Regions from separate parts of the Pantoea sp. AS142 genome, predicted to be linked through region 2. Evidence: predicted binding sites of a transcription regulator. Region 2 holds the regulator's gene; each other region holds the start of a gene.

Evidence for each region. The regulator PhoB, encoded in region 2, activates phosphate uptake and scavenging genes when phosphate is short. The targets are predictions, from matches to a motif close to CTGTCATAAAACTGNCNNAT.
Region 1: the regulator PhoB is predicted to act here: its motif matches at 3,521-3,540, upstream of pitA (inorganic phosphate transporter PitA).
Region 3: the regulator PhoB is predicted to act here: its motif matches at 3,845-3,864, upstream of ugpB (sn-glycerol-3-phosphate ABC transporter substrate-binding protein UgpB).

The regions. Positions count from the first base shown of each region.
Region 1 covers NZ_JBBCMO010000006.1:63,061-68,721, reverse strand. Annotated here, with positions in the region: gene WFO64_RS12670 (hypothetical protein) at 1-779, opposite strand, end outside; gene WFO64_RS12665 (hypothetical protein) at 781-978, opposite strand; gene WFO64_RS12660 (aldo/keto reductase) at 1,270-2,256, shown strand; gene WFO64_RS12655 (NAD(P)/FAD-dependent oxidoreductase) at 2,264-3,448, opposite strand; gene pitA (inorganic phosphate transporter PitA) at 3,692-5,194, shown strand; gene uspB (universal stress protein UspB) at 5,231-5,566, opposite strand.
Region 2 covers NZ_JBBCMO010000001.1:93,619-99,279, forward strand. Annotated here, with positions in the region: gene WFO64_RS00495 (AAA family ATPase) at 1-817, opposite strand, end outside; gene sbcD (exonuclease subunit SbcD) at 814-2,013, opposite strand; gene phoB (phosphate response regulator transcription factor PhoB) at 2,211-2,900, shown strand; gene phoR (phosphate regulon sensor histidine kinase PhoR) at 2,915-4,228, shown strand; gene WFO64_RS00515 (PstS family phosphate ABC transporter substrate-binding protein) at 4,248-5,168, shown strand; gene WFO64_RS00520 (cobalamin-independent methionine synthase II family protein) at 5,333-5,661, shown strand, end outside.
Region 3 covers NZ_JBBCMO010000006.1:110,720-116,380, reverse strand. Annotated here, with positions in the region: gene WFO64_RS12885 (sn-glycerol-3-phosphate import ATP-binding protein UgpC) at 1-649, opposite strand, end outside; gene ugpE (sn-glycerol-3-phosphate ABC transporter permease UgpE) at 651-1,496, opposite strand; gene ugpA (sn-glycerol-3-phosphate ABC transporter permease UgpA) at 1,493-2,380, opposite strand; gene ugpB (sn-glycerol-3-phosphate ABC transporter substrate-binding protein UgpB) at 2,441-3,751, opposite strand; gene livF (high-affinity branched-chain amino acid ABC transporter ATP-binding protein LivF) at 4,363-5,076, opposite strand; gene livG (high-affinity branched-chain amino acid ABC transporter ATP-binding protein LivG) at 5,078-5,661, opposite strand, start outside.

The DNA of each region.
Region 1 (5,661 bases), on a different contig from region 2:
TTACCCGGACTCTTCTCCACCTCCTGCGGATGTCCCATCGAAAGCGCGGTTGCACTGGCCGGGTCGAACAATGACAGACTTTCAATCTGGTCAACCATGATGACTTTCCGAAACGACATCGCATCTTTGGGCTTAGAGTCAAGCATGATGCCATGCTCGGCGTACCACTTGCTGTAGTTATGTTCCACCGCCAGCTTCAGCGTCTTGCTGTCGCGGTATCCGCTCAGCATCGGAATCAGCACGATGTTTTTGGTGCTATCATATTCAAAGGTTGAGGCATGAACCATGCCGATGTAAATGCGGCGCGACTTCAATGTAATCCATGCCAGTTCGCCCTCTTCCATGCACTGAAACAGCAGTTGTTCAACACCATTGGAGCGAGACAGTCGCTGATAGAGGTCTTTACGACCTGAAACGTTCAGTCGAGCACTGCCCGCCCAGTTTGAGCGATAGAGGCAGAGCAGAATGGCAAAGGCGAGCATGATCACGACCGGCGCCTGGATACCCAGGAAGCTCCAGTTCATAAACTCCACCTGCCACTTCAGATGCACGCCGGGGATCATCTGGACAGCATTGGCGATGCCGGAGACACAAAGCAGCAGTAACCAGACGATGCCGGTGACAAACACACCCTGCAGAACAAAAATACAGCCGTAAAGCGCGACCAGGAAATAGACATCCCAACCCGACGAGCGACGGATTTTAAAGCGGCTGTTTAAATCGCGACTGGTGTACCAGTAACCACTGACCATCAACACCATAAATATTGCGGTACCCACCTTATACTCCCTTTAACGTATTCACATGGCGGGCAAAATCTTCGTGTACGTCCTCGCTCAGCGTGTTGACCGAGATATTGCCATTCTCATCAATAATGATGCGCTCACCTTCAGCGATTGAGTCGTTGATATCCTGACGGGTCATAATCTGCAGAAACTTCTCGGGACTGGCAAAGACCGACTTAAAAACTTTAAACATAGCGATCCACTTATTGACCTGAAAATTGAAGTATGTGACTGAATCCACACTCTCGCCCGTTTAATTTCAGGTGAAATTTCTTAAAATCAATTAATTAATGAAGCGGGAGTCGCCCTTGCGATACCGTTTTTCGCCGAAATCTTCAACGTAACCAACAGTCTGGAGTAGCAGAGTCGTATTTTATCGGGCTGGCCTGCGACAACGCCTGATCGCCTCTGAGCCGGGAAGCGCTAAGCTCAAGGGTTAGCCGCTTACTGTCACCCTGTCTGAAACGCATCGAGGAAGGTTTGCATGAAACTACGAACACTGGGCCGTACCGGTCAGCGCGTCTCCGAAATTGGCTTTGGCGCATGGGCCATTGGCGGAACCTGGGGGGAAGTGAGTCTGGAGGATGCCAAAGCCGCGCTGAATGCTGCACTGGATGCCGGCATCACCTTTATTGATACGGCCGATGTGTATGGCGATGGTCGATCCGAAAAAATCATTGCTGAGGTCCTGAATCAGCGTGGCGGGGAACGCCCTTTTGTGGCAACTAAGCTGGGGCGTCGCCTCTCACCCCACGTGGCTGACGGTTACAACACTGAAAATCTCAACGCCTTTATCGATCGTTCGCGGGAAAATCTGCAAACCGACACGCTGGATCTGGTGCAGTTGCATTGCCCGCCCAGCGAGGTCTATTACAACCCGGACGTGTTTGCGGAGATGGATGAGATGGTCGCCGCCGGAAAAATCCGTCACTACGGCGTATCCGTTGAGAAAGTAGAAGAAGGTCTGAAGGCACTGGAATTTCCAAACGTCTCGTCGATTCAGCTGATCTACAACATTTTCCGCCAGCGTCCGGCTGAACTCCTGCTGCATGAAGCGAAACGCCGTGATGTGGCGATCATCGCCCGTGTACCGCTGGCTTCAGGCCTGCTGACCGGTAAAATGCGCGCCGACAGCGTGTTTGCCGCCGACGATCACCGCACCTTTAACCGTAATGGCGAAGCGTTCGATAAGGGAGAGACGTTTTCCGGCGTGCCGTATGAGGTGGCGCTGGAAGCAGTTGAGGAGATTCGGCGTTTTGTCTCGGGCGACACCACCATGGCGATGCTTGCGCTGCGCTGGATCCTGATGAACGAGGATGTCAGCGTGGTGATTCCTGGCGCGAAAAACCGCGAACAGGCTGAAGCCAATGCCCGTGCCAGCAACGTCGAGGCGCTCTCCGCTGATACGATGACGGCGCTGAAGCAGATCTATCGGGAGAAGATCGCCCCCCATGTGCATCAGCGCTGGTAAATACGCATTACAACGCCTGGGCGCAGGCCCAGGCGGAACTCCAGGCCCACTGGAAGTTGTATCCGCCCAGCCAGCCAGTGACATCGGCCACTTCACCAATAAAGTAAAGCCCCGGCACCGCACGCACCTCCATCGTTTTCGAGGAGAGTTGCGTGGTATCAACGCCGCCCAGCGTCACTTCAGCAGTACGATATCCTTCCGTACCATTTGGTTGAATGCGCCAGGCATGCAGCGTCTGCGCCAGTTCAGTTTGCTGTTTGCTGTTGAGCTGCTTCAGGGTGATATCCGGTACCACTTTCAGCGCCTGCAGCACTTCCACCAGACGTTTCGGCAGGATTTTTGCCAGGCTGTTTTTCAGGCTCAGATTCAGGTGTGCTTCGCGTTGGGCCGTGAGAAACGCCTCTAGTGGGGTAGCAGGCGACAGGTCAATGGTGACGAACTCACCGGGCAGCCAGTAGCTGGAGATTTGCAACACCGCCGGGCCGGAGAGGCCGCGATGGGTGAACAGCATCGCCTCTTTGAAGCGGGTGCCATCCTGCGCGTCGATGGTGGTCTCCAGCGCGACACCTGACAGCGTCTGCAACTGCTCCAGCAGCGGCTTATGCAGGGTAAAGGGTACCAGCGCCGCCCGCGTCGGAAAGACGCTCAGCCCGAACTGCTCCGCAATTTTATAGCCAAACGGCGAGGCACCCAGACCTGGCATCGACAGACCGCCGCTGGCGATAACCAGCTTCTCCGCCTGTACCGTGCTGCCGTTGAGTTGCAGGGTGTAGCCGCTTTCATCGCGCGTAACACTGAGCACGTCACTGCGCAGTCGCAGCGTCACATTACCCTTGTCACATTCGGCCAGCAGCAGATCGACAATCTGCTGAGCGGAGTCATCGCAGAAGAGCTGGCCCAGGGTTTTCTCATGCCAGGCAATACCGTAGCGGTTAACCAGATCGATAAAATCCCACTGGGTATAACGCGCCAGCGCCGATTTACAGAAGTGAGGATTGTGCGACAGATATGCCGTCGGTTCGGTATAGAGATTGGTGAAATTGCAGCGACCGCCGCCAGACATCAGAATTTTACGTCCCGGCTTTTTGCCGTTATCCAGCAGTAACACGCGACGTCCCCGCTGTCCGGCCTGGGCGGCACAGAACAGCCCTGCGGCACCGGCACCAATGATGATAACGTCAAACTGTTCCACTGCGGTTCACTCTCTTAACTGGAAAGGCGCAAATTGTAGTGATCTGCTCACTGAGACGCCAGCATCAAAAAATTGCCGTAAATGTGTCATATTGTATCTGTCTAATATCTAACCCTTTTTCGTTAACTTACCCTTAAGCCTTACAACTAAAGAGTAAATTAACGCTATATTTTCCTTTCCCATACAGCACGTTGTCGCGGATAATGCGCCGCGTTCATGTCCTCCCAAAATGGCGTAACGTTTATGCTACATCTGTTTGCTGGTCTAGACCTCAGTACGAGTCTGTTATTGATTCTTGCCCTGCTGTTTGTATTGTTTTACGAAGCGATCAACGGTTTCCACGACACGGCCAACGCAGTTGCGACGGTCATCTATACGCGTGCCATGCGTGCCCAGCTTGCTGTGGTCATGGCGGGTGTATTCAACTTCCTTGGCGTGCTGCTCGGTGGATTGAGTGTCGCTTACGCTATTGTTCATATGCTTCCCACCGATCTGTTGTTAAATGTTGGATCGGCTCACGGTCTCGCCATGGTGTTTTCTATGCTGCTGGCGGCGATTATCTGGAACCTCGGCACCTGGTATCTCGGTCTGCCAGCCTCCAGCTCCCATACGCTGATCGGCGCCATTATTGGTATTGGTCTGACCAATGCCCTGATGAGCGGAACCTCAGTAGTGGATGCACTTAATATCCCGAAAGTGCTGAATATATTCCTCTCTCTAATCCTGTCGCCGATTGTCGGCCTGGTAATGGCGGGCGGCTTAATCTTTATTCTGCGTCGCTACTGGAGCAGCACCAAAAAGCGTGCGCGTATTCATATGACGCCGGCTGACCGTGAGAAGATCGACGGCAAGAAAAAGCCGCCGTTCTGGACCCGTATCGCCCTGATTGTTTCGGCAATTGGTGTAAGTTACTCGCACGGTGCGAACGACGGTCAGAAAGGGATTGGCCTGATCATGCTGGTACTGATTGGCGTAGCGCCAGCCGGTTTCGTGGTGAATATCAATGCCTCCGGTTACGACATCACGCGAACCCGTGATGCGGTCAATCATCTGGAGCAGTATTACCAGCAACATAACGCGTCGCTAACGCACATCATCCAGATGGCACCGCCAAAGCTACCCACACCGGAAGAAGTGCCAGCAACCAGCCCGCAGGAGTTCCACTGTGACAGCACGCGCGCTTTGCAGGCGGTACACCGTGCTCAGGTGTTGCTGAATAACCTGCAGAGCTATGATCAGCTGACAGTTGATCAGCGCGGTCAGATGCGTCGTCTGCTGCTGTGTATCTCGGATACCGCCGATAAAGCGGTCCGTCTGCAGGAAACTTCGCCCGATGACAAACGTTTCCTCAATAAGCTGAAAAGCGACCTGCTTGGCACCATCGAGTATGCGCCTATCTGGATTATTGTTGCCGTGGCGCTGGCGCTGGGCATTGGCACCATGATTGGCTGGCGTCGTGTTGCCACCACCATTGGTGAGAAGATTGGTAAAAAAGGCATGACTTATGCACAGGGAATGTCAGCACAGGTGACAGCCGCGCTGTCGATTGGCGTCGCCAGCTATACCGGCATGCCTGTCTCCACCACGCATATCCTCTCTTCCTCGGTAGCCGGTACCATGCTGGTCGATGGTGGCGGGTTACAGAGCCGGACCATCAAGAACATCGCCATGGCGTGGATATTCACCCTGCCGGTCTGTATTGTGCTGTCAGGTTCGCTCTACTGGATTGCCTTAAAACTGGTGTGATGCCAGCGAAAAAAGGGCGACGCACGTCGCCCTTTTTTAATGCCAGATCGCCAACGCCACCAGACTCGTGACCACCAGCCCGCACAGCGCACTGGTCAGCATAAACTGCCCCCGTACCCGCTCGCAGCGCCGGATAAACTCATCATCATGATGATCAAGATAGCGCTTTGCCCAGATATAAGTGACCAGTCGCATCTGCTTGCTCGGCTGACCGTGAGAAGTGAAAAATCCCGCCCCATCGACATACTGATACAGCAGCGGATCACAACCCCGTAATACCGCCAGCAGCGCACGCAGAGATGAAAAATAGCGCGCCATATTCACGATACACACCACACAAAGAGCCCAAAAAAGCGCAATAGTGTTGATCATATTCTCCCCCTCCCGGCTGGAATCGCAGCAACAAACCCAGCGTCAGACACTGAGTCCGCCTGCAGAAACAACCAGCCACTGAATCACCGGACTGC
Region 2 (5,661 bases):
ATGCCGCCTCGGCCTGCTGTAACGCCGTTTCAGCCTGTGCAATATCCTGCTGTAATTGTTGTGCCTGCTGTTGCCACTGCTGCTGTTGCTGCGCCTGCTGATAATGCGTGCTGAGCCGCTGTTCAGCATCGGTCAGATCGGTGAGCTGCTGTTGCAATGCGGCACGCGCGTCGCCATCCAGCAGCGCCATCGCACCCGCCTGACTGCGTAGCAGATCCAGCTGGGTTTTCGCCTCTTTGTGGCGCTCGTAGATGGCGGCGGAAATCAGACCGTAAATTTCGGTGCCGGTCAGCTCTTCAAGGAGTTCGGCGCGCTCACTGGCTTTGGCATTGAGAAAAGCGGCGAACTGACCCTGAGACAGCATCATTGAGCGGGTAAAGCGTTCGAAATCAAGGCCGGAGAGGGTTTCGATCAGCTTCAGCTTGTCACCGACTTTATCGGCAACAATGGTGTTGTCGGCGCAGCGCGCCAGCTCAACGCGCGGTGCCTGCAGCTTGCCGTCGGCGGTACCGCGCGCGCGGTTCTGGCTCCAGAAGGCGCGCCAGGCTTCTCCTTTGATCTCAAACTCCACCTCAGCCAGGCATTCCGCGCAGTCGCGGGTCATTAGCGCATTCTGGCTCTGGGAAATTGCGCCCAGCCGCGGCGTCTGGTGATAGAGCGCCAGGCAAATGGCGTCCAGCAGGGTAGTTTTACCGGCGCCGGTGGCACCGGTAATGGCGAACAGGCCGTTGCTGGCAAAGGGTTCGGCGCGGAAGTCGATAAACCATTCACCGCGCAGGGCATTGAGATTTTTAAACCGTAGCGTGAGGATCTTCATTGGGTCTCATCCATGGCGGCCAGTGTCTGGAGGAACAGGGTTGTCATCTCATCGATTTGCGCCGGTTGCAGCGCCTCATCCAGCGCCAGCCGACGGGCAAAGACCTCTTCCACCTTCAATTCACTCAGGGTTTCATTGTCGAGCCGCGTCAGGCTCTGCTGCCGCTGTTCGCGACTGCGGCGTAACAGCAGCACTTCGACCGGCAGGGTGGCAGTCAGGCTCTCCACCTGACGTTGCAGATCGCTGAGATACTCCTGCGTGGTAACTTCAATGTCGAGCCAGGTCGGTTTATCCTGCTCTGCCGTGCTGAAGGCGTTTAACTGTTCAGCAATCTGCGCCAGCGATCCTTTCAGCACCTGCATGGGCTGCGCCTGCGGCACCACCAGTGGTGTGACCGATTGCAGGCCGCTGGCCACGAGTTCCAGCAGGAAGACACTTTTTTCGCTGCCCAGCTCATCAAAACTCAGCGGAATGGGTGAGCCGCTGTAGCGAATATGCTCGCTGCCTGCGACGCGCTGGGCGCGATGAATATGGCCCAGCGCAATGTAGTCAGCAGCCGGAAAGGCGCTGGCGGGAAAGGCGTCCAGCGTGCCGATATAGATGTCGCGCACCGAATCGCTCTGGCTGACGCCGACGGTGGTGAGGTGACCGGTAGCGATAATCGGCAGTGCATGGCCCAGTGCCTGGGCCGCGGCGAAACGCTGCTGATAGTGGTGGGCGATTGCTTCCAGCAGCGAGGTCTGTTTGTCGCGTCCCGACTGACCCGCCCGGCTGCGCAGGATGTCGCGCGGCCGCAGATAGGGAATGGCACACAGCAGCGCGCCCGGTTCGCCCTGACGGGTATTGAGCAGCAGCACATCGCTGTTTTCCTGCGGCGTGGCGATGACCCGGGTATTGAGACAGGCCAGCAACTCGCGCGACTCATTGAGCGTTGCTACCGAATCGTGGTTGCCTGCCAGCACAATCAGCTGACAGCCCGTGGGCTGTAGTGCCACCACAAAGCGGTTAAACATTTCTCGGGCATAGCTGGGCGGCGTGCCGGTATCAAACAGATCGCCTGCGATGATCAATGCATCCACCTGGTGCTGTTCAATCTGGATCAACAGCCAGTCGAGAAACGCCTGATGTTCCGCCGCCCGACTTTTGTTGTAAAAGAACTGCCCCAGATGCCAGTCCGCAGTATGAATGATGCGCATGATGAGTCCCTGCTGTTGTGATTTGCCCGGCGATTATACTGGCTCTGGGGCCAAAGCAAAAAATTGTCGCTACGCTGTCATAAATGATTACCCGCGTGGTTACAGGCAGGTTATGTTTTTCATAAAAGTGTCACAAATCTGACGCATAATGGCGCCGCGAATCTCAGTGACAGCCGTCATAATCAGCAGGAGTAATAATGGCTAAGCGCATTTTGGTTGTGGAGGATGAAGCCCCCATCCGTGAAATGTTGTGTTTTGTTCTGGAGCAGAACGACTATCAGCCAATCGAGGCGGAAGATTATGACAGCGCCGTTGGCAAGCTGATTGAACCCTGGCCCGATCTGATTTTACTGGACTGGATGTTACCCGGAGGCAGCGGTATTCAGTTTATTAAGCATCTGAAACGCGAGGCGATGACACGCGATATCCCGGTGATGATGCTTACTGCGCGCGGCGAAGAGGAAGATCGGGTTCGCGGCCTGGAAGTGGGTGCCGATGATTACATTACCAAGCCTTTCTCACCCAAAGAGCTAATGGCGCGGATTAAAGCGGTAATGCGCCGTATTTCGCCGATGGCGGTAGAAGAGGTGATTGAGATGCAGGGGCTGAGTCTGGATCCCTCCTCACATCGCGTGATGTCCGAAACCACGCCGCTGGATATGGGCCCCACCGAATATAAGCTGCTGCACTTCTTTATGACTCACCCGGAACGCGTTTACAGTCGCGAACAGCTGTTGAACCACGTTTGGGGTACCAATGTGTATGTGGAAGATCGCACTGTCGATGTTCACATTCGCCGTTTACGTAAAGCGCTGGAACTCTCCGGCCACGATCGCATGGTACAAACCGTCCGTGGAACAGGGTATCGTTTCTCTGCCCGCTACTAAACGGAGCCTTTACCGTGCTGGAACGCCTCTCCTGGAAGAGATTACTGACAGAACTGCTGCTGGCCTGTCTGCCTGCAGTGCTGCTGGGCCTGCTGTTCGGCGGTCTGCCCTGGTGGCTGCTGTTGATCGTGCTGGCGGTGCTGTTGTGGCATTTCCACAATCTGATGCGGCTGTCGCACTGGCTATGGCTCGACCGCACCATGACGCCCCCTGCCGGACGTGCCAGTTGGGAACCGCTCTTTTATGGTCTTTACCAGATGCAGTTGCGCAATCGGCGGCGGCGGCGAGAGTTGGGCAATCTGATTAAACGTTTCCGCAGCGGTGCCGAGTCGCTGCCGGATGCGGTGATCCTGACCACGGAAGAGGGCACCATTTTCTGGTGTAACGGCCTGGCGCAGCAGCATCTTGGCCTGCGCTGGCCGGAAGATAATGGCCAGAATATCCTCAACCTACTGCGTTACCCGGAATTCTCCCGCTATCTGCGCCAGCGCGATTTTGACAAGCCGCTGACGCTGGTACTGAACAACAATCTCCACATGGAGTTCCGCGTCATGCCCTATAGCGAAGGTCAGTGGCTGCTGGTAGCGCGTGATGTGACGCAGATGCATCAGCTGGAAGGGGCGCGCCGCAACTTCTTTGCCAACGTCAGTCATGAATTACGCACACCGCTCACGGTGCTGCAGGGCTATCTGGAGATGATGAACGACTCCGTGATGAGTGAGCCTTCGCGCAGCAAAGCGCTGCACACGATGTCGGAACAGACGCGCCGCATGGACAGCCTGGTCGAACAGTTGCTGACGCTGTCGCGCATCGAAGCCGCGCCAGCGATCGATCTGAAAGAGAAGGTCGATGTGCCCGTAATGCTGAAACTGCTGCAGCATGAGGCCGCGACGCTGAGTGGCGGTCGCCACGATATCCATTTCCATACCGACCCTCATCTGAAAGTGTTCGGCAACGATGAGCAGCTGCGCAGCGCCATTTCCAATCTGGTTTACAATGCGGTGAATCACACCCCAGATGGCACGCGGATTGATATCAGCTGGCTGCGCGGCAAGCAGGGCGCCATCTTCCGGGTGTGTGATAACGGGCCGGGGATTGCGTCAGAACATATCCCGCGTCTGACCGAGCGTTTCTACCGGGTCGATAAAGCGCGTTCGCGTGCCACCGGCGGCAGTGGGCTGGGTCTGGCAATTGTAAAACATGCCCTGAGCCACCATAACACGCGGCTGGCGATCACCAGCGTGCCGCACAAAGAGACCTGTTTTACCTTTACGCTGCCCGCGAGGTTGATTGTCAGCAGCGTGATGCAGGAGAATGCGGTCAATTAATCGCTGCCGGATCTCCCTGATGCGCCTCCTTCTTTTGTTGATCGTCACTCTGCTGCCGGGCCTGGCAGTGGCTCAGCCCGGCACGCTCTCCGGCAATCTCAGCAGCGTTGGATCCGATACGCTGGGCTATCTGATGACCCTGTGGAGCGAAGATTTCAGTCGCCAGGCGCCGGGCGTCAATGTGCAGGTTCAGGCCTCCGGTTCATCGACCGCGCCGACCGCGCTGGCGGCGGGCGCAGCACAGTTTGGGCCAATGAGCCGTCCGATGCAGGCAGATGAGCGGCAGGCCTTTGAGGCGCGCTATGGTTATCCACCACTGGCGGTGCCGGTGGCGATGGATGCGCTGGTGGTGGTGGTGAATCAGCGCAATCCGCTGCAGCAGATTGAACCGCGTCAGCTCGACGCCATCTTCTCGGTTACCCGTCTGTGTGGCGCACACAGCGTGCCGCTGCGCTGGGGTGATCTTGGTTTAGCGGGCGCGGAATGGAGCCAACGGCCGATCCAGCGTTATGGCCGTAATTCCGCCTCCGGCACCTGGGGTTTCTTCAAGCAGCAGGTGCTGTGCAAAGGCGATTTTCGTCGTGACGTGGCGGAGTTCCCGGGATCGGCCGCGGTGGTGCAGGCGGTGGCCGGTAATCCGCGCAGTATCGGCTACGCCAGTTTTGGCTTTCATCTCAGCGGCGTAAAAATGCTGGCGGTAATGAATGATCAGGGCCAGGCGATTACCCCGGATGCCGATGCCATCCGCAGTGGCCGCTATCCCTGGGCACGCCCGCTCTATCTCTATGTTAATAAACCCCCCGGCAAACCCCTTCCGCCGCTGGTGGCCGCGTTTCTGCAGCAGGTGCTTTCGGTGCAGGGACAGCGGCGGGTTAGCGAAGCGGGCTATCTCCCCCTCTCTGCCAGCCAGATGGCGCAGGCGCGTGAAGCCCTGCGTTAATCCCTTAAGTTGAATTTTTTTCACCCTTACTGAATTTTCTTCAGTTGCAGATGAAAGCCACTCATGACACTCTGTGTTCAGACATGTAGCCATCCAGATGGCTATTTATATCAGGATGCAATTATTTCCTGCCGTCATTACCGGCAGGAGAGTCAGGAGTGATCATGCAAAGAGAAACCGCCCCGTTCCGTGCCGATACCGTTGGCAGCTTCCTGCGTCCCGCCGCCATTAAGCAGGCGCGCGAACAGTTTGCTGCCGGAGAGATTGATGCGGCGGCCTTGCGTCAGGTTGAAGATGATGCGATTCGCGATGTGGTAGCGAAACAGCGTGAAAATGGCCTGAAAGTCGTCACTGACGGCGAGTTTCGCCGCGGCTGGTGGCACTTCGATTTCTTCTATGGGCTGAATGGCGTAGAACGCTATGAAGCGGAGCAGGGCATTCAGTTTAATGGCGTGCAGACCAAAGCGCATGGCGTGAAAGTGGTGAGCAAACT
Region 3 (5,661 bases), on a different contig from region 2:
CGAGTTGCTCAACCCCCCCTTTGTTCATCACCATCACCCGCTGCGCCAGCGTCATCGCCTCGACCTGATCGTGCGTCACATAGAGGCTGGTAGTCTGTAAGCGGCGGTGCAGCTGCTGCAATTCCAGCCGCATCTGCACGCGCAAGCGGGCATCAAGATTCGACAGCGGCTCATCAAACAGAAAGACCGCGGGTTCACGCACGATCGCCCGGCCCATCGCCACGCGCTGACGCTGTCCGCCAGACAGTTCGCGAGGCCGACGCATCAGCAGGTGATCCAGCTCCAGACTGCGCGCAGCGTCGAGCACCCGCTGGCGGATCTGCTCTTTGCCCATCCCGCGGATTTTCAGGCCATAGGCCATGTTCTCCTCCACTGACATGTGGGGATAGAGCGCGTAGTTCTGGAACACCATCGCAATGCCGCGATCTTTCGGCTCTTCCTGAGTAACGCGCCGGTCGTCGATATAGATATCGCCGGAGCTGACGCGCTCTAGTCCGGCCACCATACGCAGCAGGGTCGATTTACCGCAGCCGGATGGCCCGACCATCACCATAAATTCGCCTTCATTGATGGTGACGTTCAGTGGCTGGATGATCTGATTTTTGCCATCGTAGGATTTGGTTACTGCCTGAAGGGTTACGCCTGCCATCTTATTTCTCACTCTCAACCAGGCCGCGCACAAAAGCACGCTGCATGACTAATACCACCACCAGCGGTGGGATAAGGGTTAGTAACATTGCTGCCATCACTTCATTCCACTGGGTTGGCGATCCGCTGGAGGAGATCATGCTTTTGATCCCCGCCACTGCTGTGCCCAGGCTGCCGTCATTGATGATCAGCAGCGGCCAGAGATACTGGTTCCAGCCGTAGATAAAGGTGATGACAAACAGCGCTGCCAGATTGGTTTTGGACAGCGGCAGAACAATGTCGATAAAAAAGCGCATCGCGCTGGCACCGTCGATGCGCGCAGCTTCCACCAGCTCATCGGGCAGTGACATAAAGAACTGGCGGAACAGAAAGGTGGCGGTCGCCGAGGCCATCAGCGGCAGGGTTAATCCGCTGTAGCTGTCGAGCAGGTTGAGATCGGCAATCACCTGTACCGTAGGGAAGATTCGTACCTCAACCGGCAGCATCAGGGTGATGAAGATCAGCCAGAAAAAGAGCGTACGCAGCGGAAAGCGAAACCAGACCAGCGCAAACGCCGACAGCATCGACACGGTGATTTTGCCGAAGGTGATGCCCAGCGCCATGATCATGCTGTTGACCAGCATCAGGCCAAACGCCGGTCCGTTGCCGTTGACGCCGTGGCTCCAGATGCGCGAGATGTTCTCCCCCAGGTGCGTGCCGGGCACCAGCGTCATCGGCACCTGATAGACCGCCTCGTTATCCAGCGTCGCCGCCACAAAGGCCACATAGAGCGGAAACAGGATGGTGAGCACCCCCAGCACCAGTACGATGTGGCTGAAGAGATCCAGCCCGCGTCGATTCTCAATCATTGGTATTGCACCTTACGTTCAACAAAGCGGAACTGGAGTACCGTTAGCCCGATGACCAGCAGCATTAGCACCACCGACTGCGCCGCGGACGAGGAGAGATCAAGACCGGTAAAGCCCTCACGGTAAATTTTGTAGATTAGCGTGGTGGTTGCCTGTACCGGTCCGCCGCCGGTTGCCGCATCGATCACCGGGAAGGTATCGAAGAAGGCATAGATCAGGTTGACCACCAGCAGGAAGAAGCTGACCGGCGTGATCAGTGGTAAAGAGAGGTTAAAAAAGCGACGCACTGGCCCGGCACCATCAATGGCGGCGGCTTCCACCAGCGATTTGGGGATAGATTGCAATGCGGCAAAGAAGAACAGGAAGTTGTAGCTCATCTGCTGCCAGATCGACGCCAGCACCACCAGGAACATCGCCTGACCGCTGTTTTGCGCATAGTTCCAGTTGTAGCCGATATGGTTCAGCAGGTAGCTGAACAGGCCCAGACCTGGATTAAACAGGAACATCCACAGCACTGCGGCCACGACAGGGGCAACGGCGTAGGGCAGCAGCAGCAGCGTCTGATAGAAGCGACGCAGTCGCACCACATAATCCACCAGCGCCGCCAGCAGCAGCGAAAACACCATGCCGAACACCGTGACCATGCCGCTGAATTTCAGGGTGGTCCAGAAGGTGTCCAGATAGTAAGCATCGGCAAACAGCCGTCTGAAATTTTCCAGCCCGACAAAGCGGCTGGAGAGGCCAAAGGGATCGAGGCTTTGTAGCGAGTACCACAGCGCTTCACCGGCAGGCCAGAGAAAGAAGATGGCGGTAATCAGCAGTTGCGGCAGCACCAGAAGATAGGGCAACAGGCTGGTGGAAAAGACCGGACGGGATGAAGACATGGCGTATTCAAACTCAGTAAAAGAGAGGGCCAGCAGGGCTGGCCCAGGGGAAAGATTACTTCACCTGCTGCTGGAGCGACGCAGCAGATCATTGCCGCGTTTTACCGCATTATCCATCGCGCTTTGCGGCGATTGTTTGCCGGTCCAGACGCTTTCCAGCTCCTCGTCGATCACAGTTCGGATCTGCGGCATATTGCCCAGACGCATGCCTTTGGTAAACGGCAACGGCGGCTTGTTCATCATCTGGCGGGTCGCGATATCCGCACCCGGATTTTTGTCGTAGAAGCCCTGCTGCCTGGTCAGCTCGTAGGCGGCAGTGGTAATCGGCAGGTAGCCGGTTTTCTGGTGCCACTCCGCGGCAATTTCTGGTTTAGCGAGGAACTGCATAAACTCAGCCACGCCTTTGTAGGTTGTCGCATCTTTGCCTTTCATCACCCACAGGCTGGCGCCGCCGATCAGGGCGTTCTGCGGCGCATTCGGCACGGTGTCGTCATACGGCATCATGCCGACGCCAAAATTGAATTTGGCGTAATGACGGATATCCGCCAGCGAACCGGATGAGGCGGTAGTGATGCCGCAGTCGCCGTTGTAGAACTTGGCGGTGGACTCATCTTTGCGGCCAAAGTAGGTGAAGTCCCCTTTTTTGTTCATCGCTTCCAGCAGTTCAATATGACGAATCTGAACGGGCTTGTTGAACTCCAGCACCGCATCACTGCCATCGAACCCATTGTTTTCAGTCGCTACCGGCAGCGCATGCCAGGCGCTGAAGTTTTCAATCTGGATCCAGCCCTGCCAGCCGCTGGCGTAGCCACAGCTCATGCCCGATTTGCGTAGTGCGGCGGCATCCGCCGCCAGCGCCTGCCAGGTTTTGGGTGGCTGGTCCGGGTTAAGGCCCGCTTTTTTAAAGGCATCTTTGTTGTAGTAGAGCACCGGCGTTGAGCTGTTGAACGGCTGAGAGATCAGCCGACCTTTGCTGTCGCTGTAGTAGCCCGCCACCGTTGGCACGAACTGCTTTTCATCAAACGCGATTCCGGCGTCTTTGAAGACCTGATGCACCGGCACAATCGCCTGCGACGCCATCATCGTCGCCGTACCGACTTCATAGACCTGCAGTACCGCAGGGGCTTTGCCGCTGCGCACGGCTGCAATCCCTGCAGCCAGACTCTGCTCGTAGTTACCTTTGTAGGTCGGAACAATGTTGTAATCGGGATGCGTCTGGTTAAAACGCTGTGCCAGCGAATCCACTTCTTTGCCTAACTCACCTTCCATGGAGTGCCAGAAAGGGATCTCAGTGGCGGCCATGGCATGGCTGCTGAGCGTCAGACCGAGCAGCGCGCTCATCAGGCTACGACGAAAGGTAACGACGGACATAGAATTTTCCTGTGCAGGTAAATACGCGTGAAATCACGGATTTCTGTTTCGCGAAGTAACATGACACGGGGAAATGACGAATTAATAACAGGAAGATGACAGCCTGGTGACAGGCGGAAGAGAGGAAAGGCGGAGCAGCTAACTACTTTGTTGACAAAATCTGGCCAGGTTGCTGTAAGACTGAGCATGCACAGGAAACACGGTCAGATCGGAAAGACGCAAAATCCGTCATCCATGACATGCTCGGCCCGCGCCGTCCCTGGCGCGGGACGCTTTCCTCTTCTGACCGTGTTTCCTGCGCGTTGAGTTTATTTGTTGCGGCCAGATTCACACTGATTTGAGTTTGTCAGCAGTCTGAGCGGCTATACATCATTGCTACGTCGAATTTATTACCATTAGCTGCAACGGCCTCTGGCAATAGCAGCGCTTGTCCGTGCTTTTGCGCAAATTTAAAGGCCGCCGGCACCACCACCCACACCGACACTCAAGGCCGTCGGCGTCGCAGGCAGTTCGGCACCGGCCAGCGCACAGCATCCGGAGCGTACTGAAGTACGTGAGGAATGCGAGCACTGCCCGGTGTCGAAATGGCAAGTAAGCCAGGCCTCTAGACGTTAAGCGCCGAGGTAAGCGCTGCGGACGGCTTCGTTGGAGAGAAGAGCTGCACCGGTATCTTCGAGCACCACATGCCCGTTCTCCAGCACATAGCCCCGATCCGCCAGCTTAAGCGCCTGATTCGCATTCTGCTCCACCAGGAAAATCGTCATCCCTTCGCTGCGCAACTGCTCAATGGTGTCGAAGATCTGCTGAATAATGATCGGTGCCAGTCCCAGCGACGGCTCATCCAGCAGCAGCAGGCGCGGCTGGCTCATCAGCGCGCGGCCAATCGCCAGCATCTGCTGCTCTCCACCCGACATCGTCCCGGCGCGCTGAATTTTACGTTCCTCCAGCCGAGGGAACAGTTCATAAACGCGCCTGAGCCGCGTCAGATAGTCCGGACGGCTGGCAAAAAAACCGCCCATCGCCAGATTCTCTTCCACCGTCATACGCGAAAAGACCCTACGTCCCTCCGGCACGATGGCAATTGCTTCTCGCATAATGCGCGCGGTTTGCCAGTCTGTAATGGTTTTGCCATCAAAGGTAATGGTGCCCTGCGTCGCGCGCGGTTCGCCACAAAGCGTGCCGAGCAGCGTGGTTTTTCCGGCGCCGTTGGCCCCAATCAGGGTGACGATTTCACCCTGATTGATATAGAGGCTGACATTGTGCAGCGCCTGAATTTTGCCGTAATGGGCGCTGACGTTCTCAATGGTTAACATCGCATTTGCCATCTCAGGCCTCTCCTAAATAGGCACGAATGACATCCGGGTTATTACGAATCTCTTCCGGCGTTCCGTTAGCCAGTGGCGTTCCCTGATTGACCACGTAAATACGGTCAGAAATCCCCATCACCAGCTTCATATCATGTTCAATCAACAGCACCGACACCTTGTGTTCACCACGCAGTTCCGCAATCAGCGCGTCCAGCTCGTGGGTCTCTTTGGGGTTGAGGCCCGCCGCCGGTTCATCCAGCATCAGGATCTCCGGGCGCGTCACCATGCAGCGCGCAATCTCCAGCCGACGCTGCTGACCATAGGCCAGATTGCCTGCCTGACGGTTAGCCAGGTCCAGTAAACCGATTCGCTCCAGCCAGGTCGCCGCACGATCCAGGGCTTCGCTCTCACTGCGGCGAAAGGCTGGCGTTTTCAACAGGCCGGAAAAAACGCCACTTTTCAGATGTTGATGCTGCGCCACCAGCAGGTTCTCAATCACCGTCATCTCACGGAACAGACGCACGTGCTGGAAAGTCCGCACAATACCCATCCGTGCAATCTTCTGGCCCGGCAACCCTTCCAGATGCTGCTCACGCAATTTGA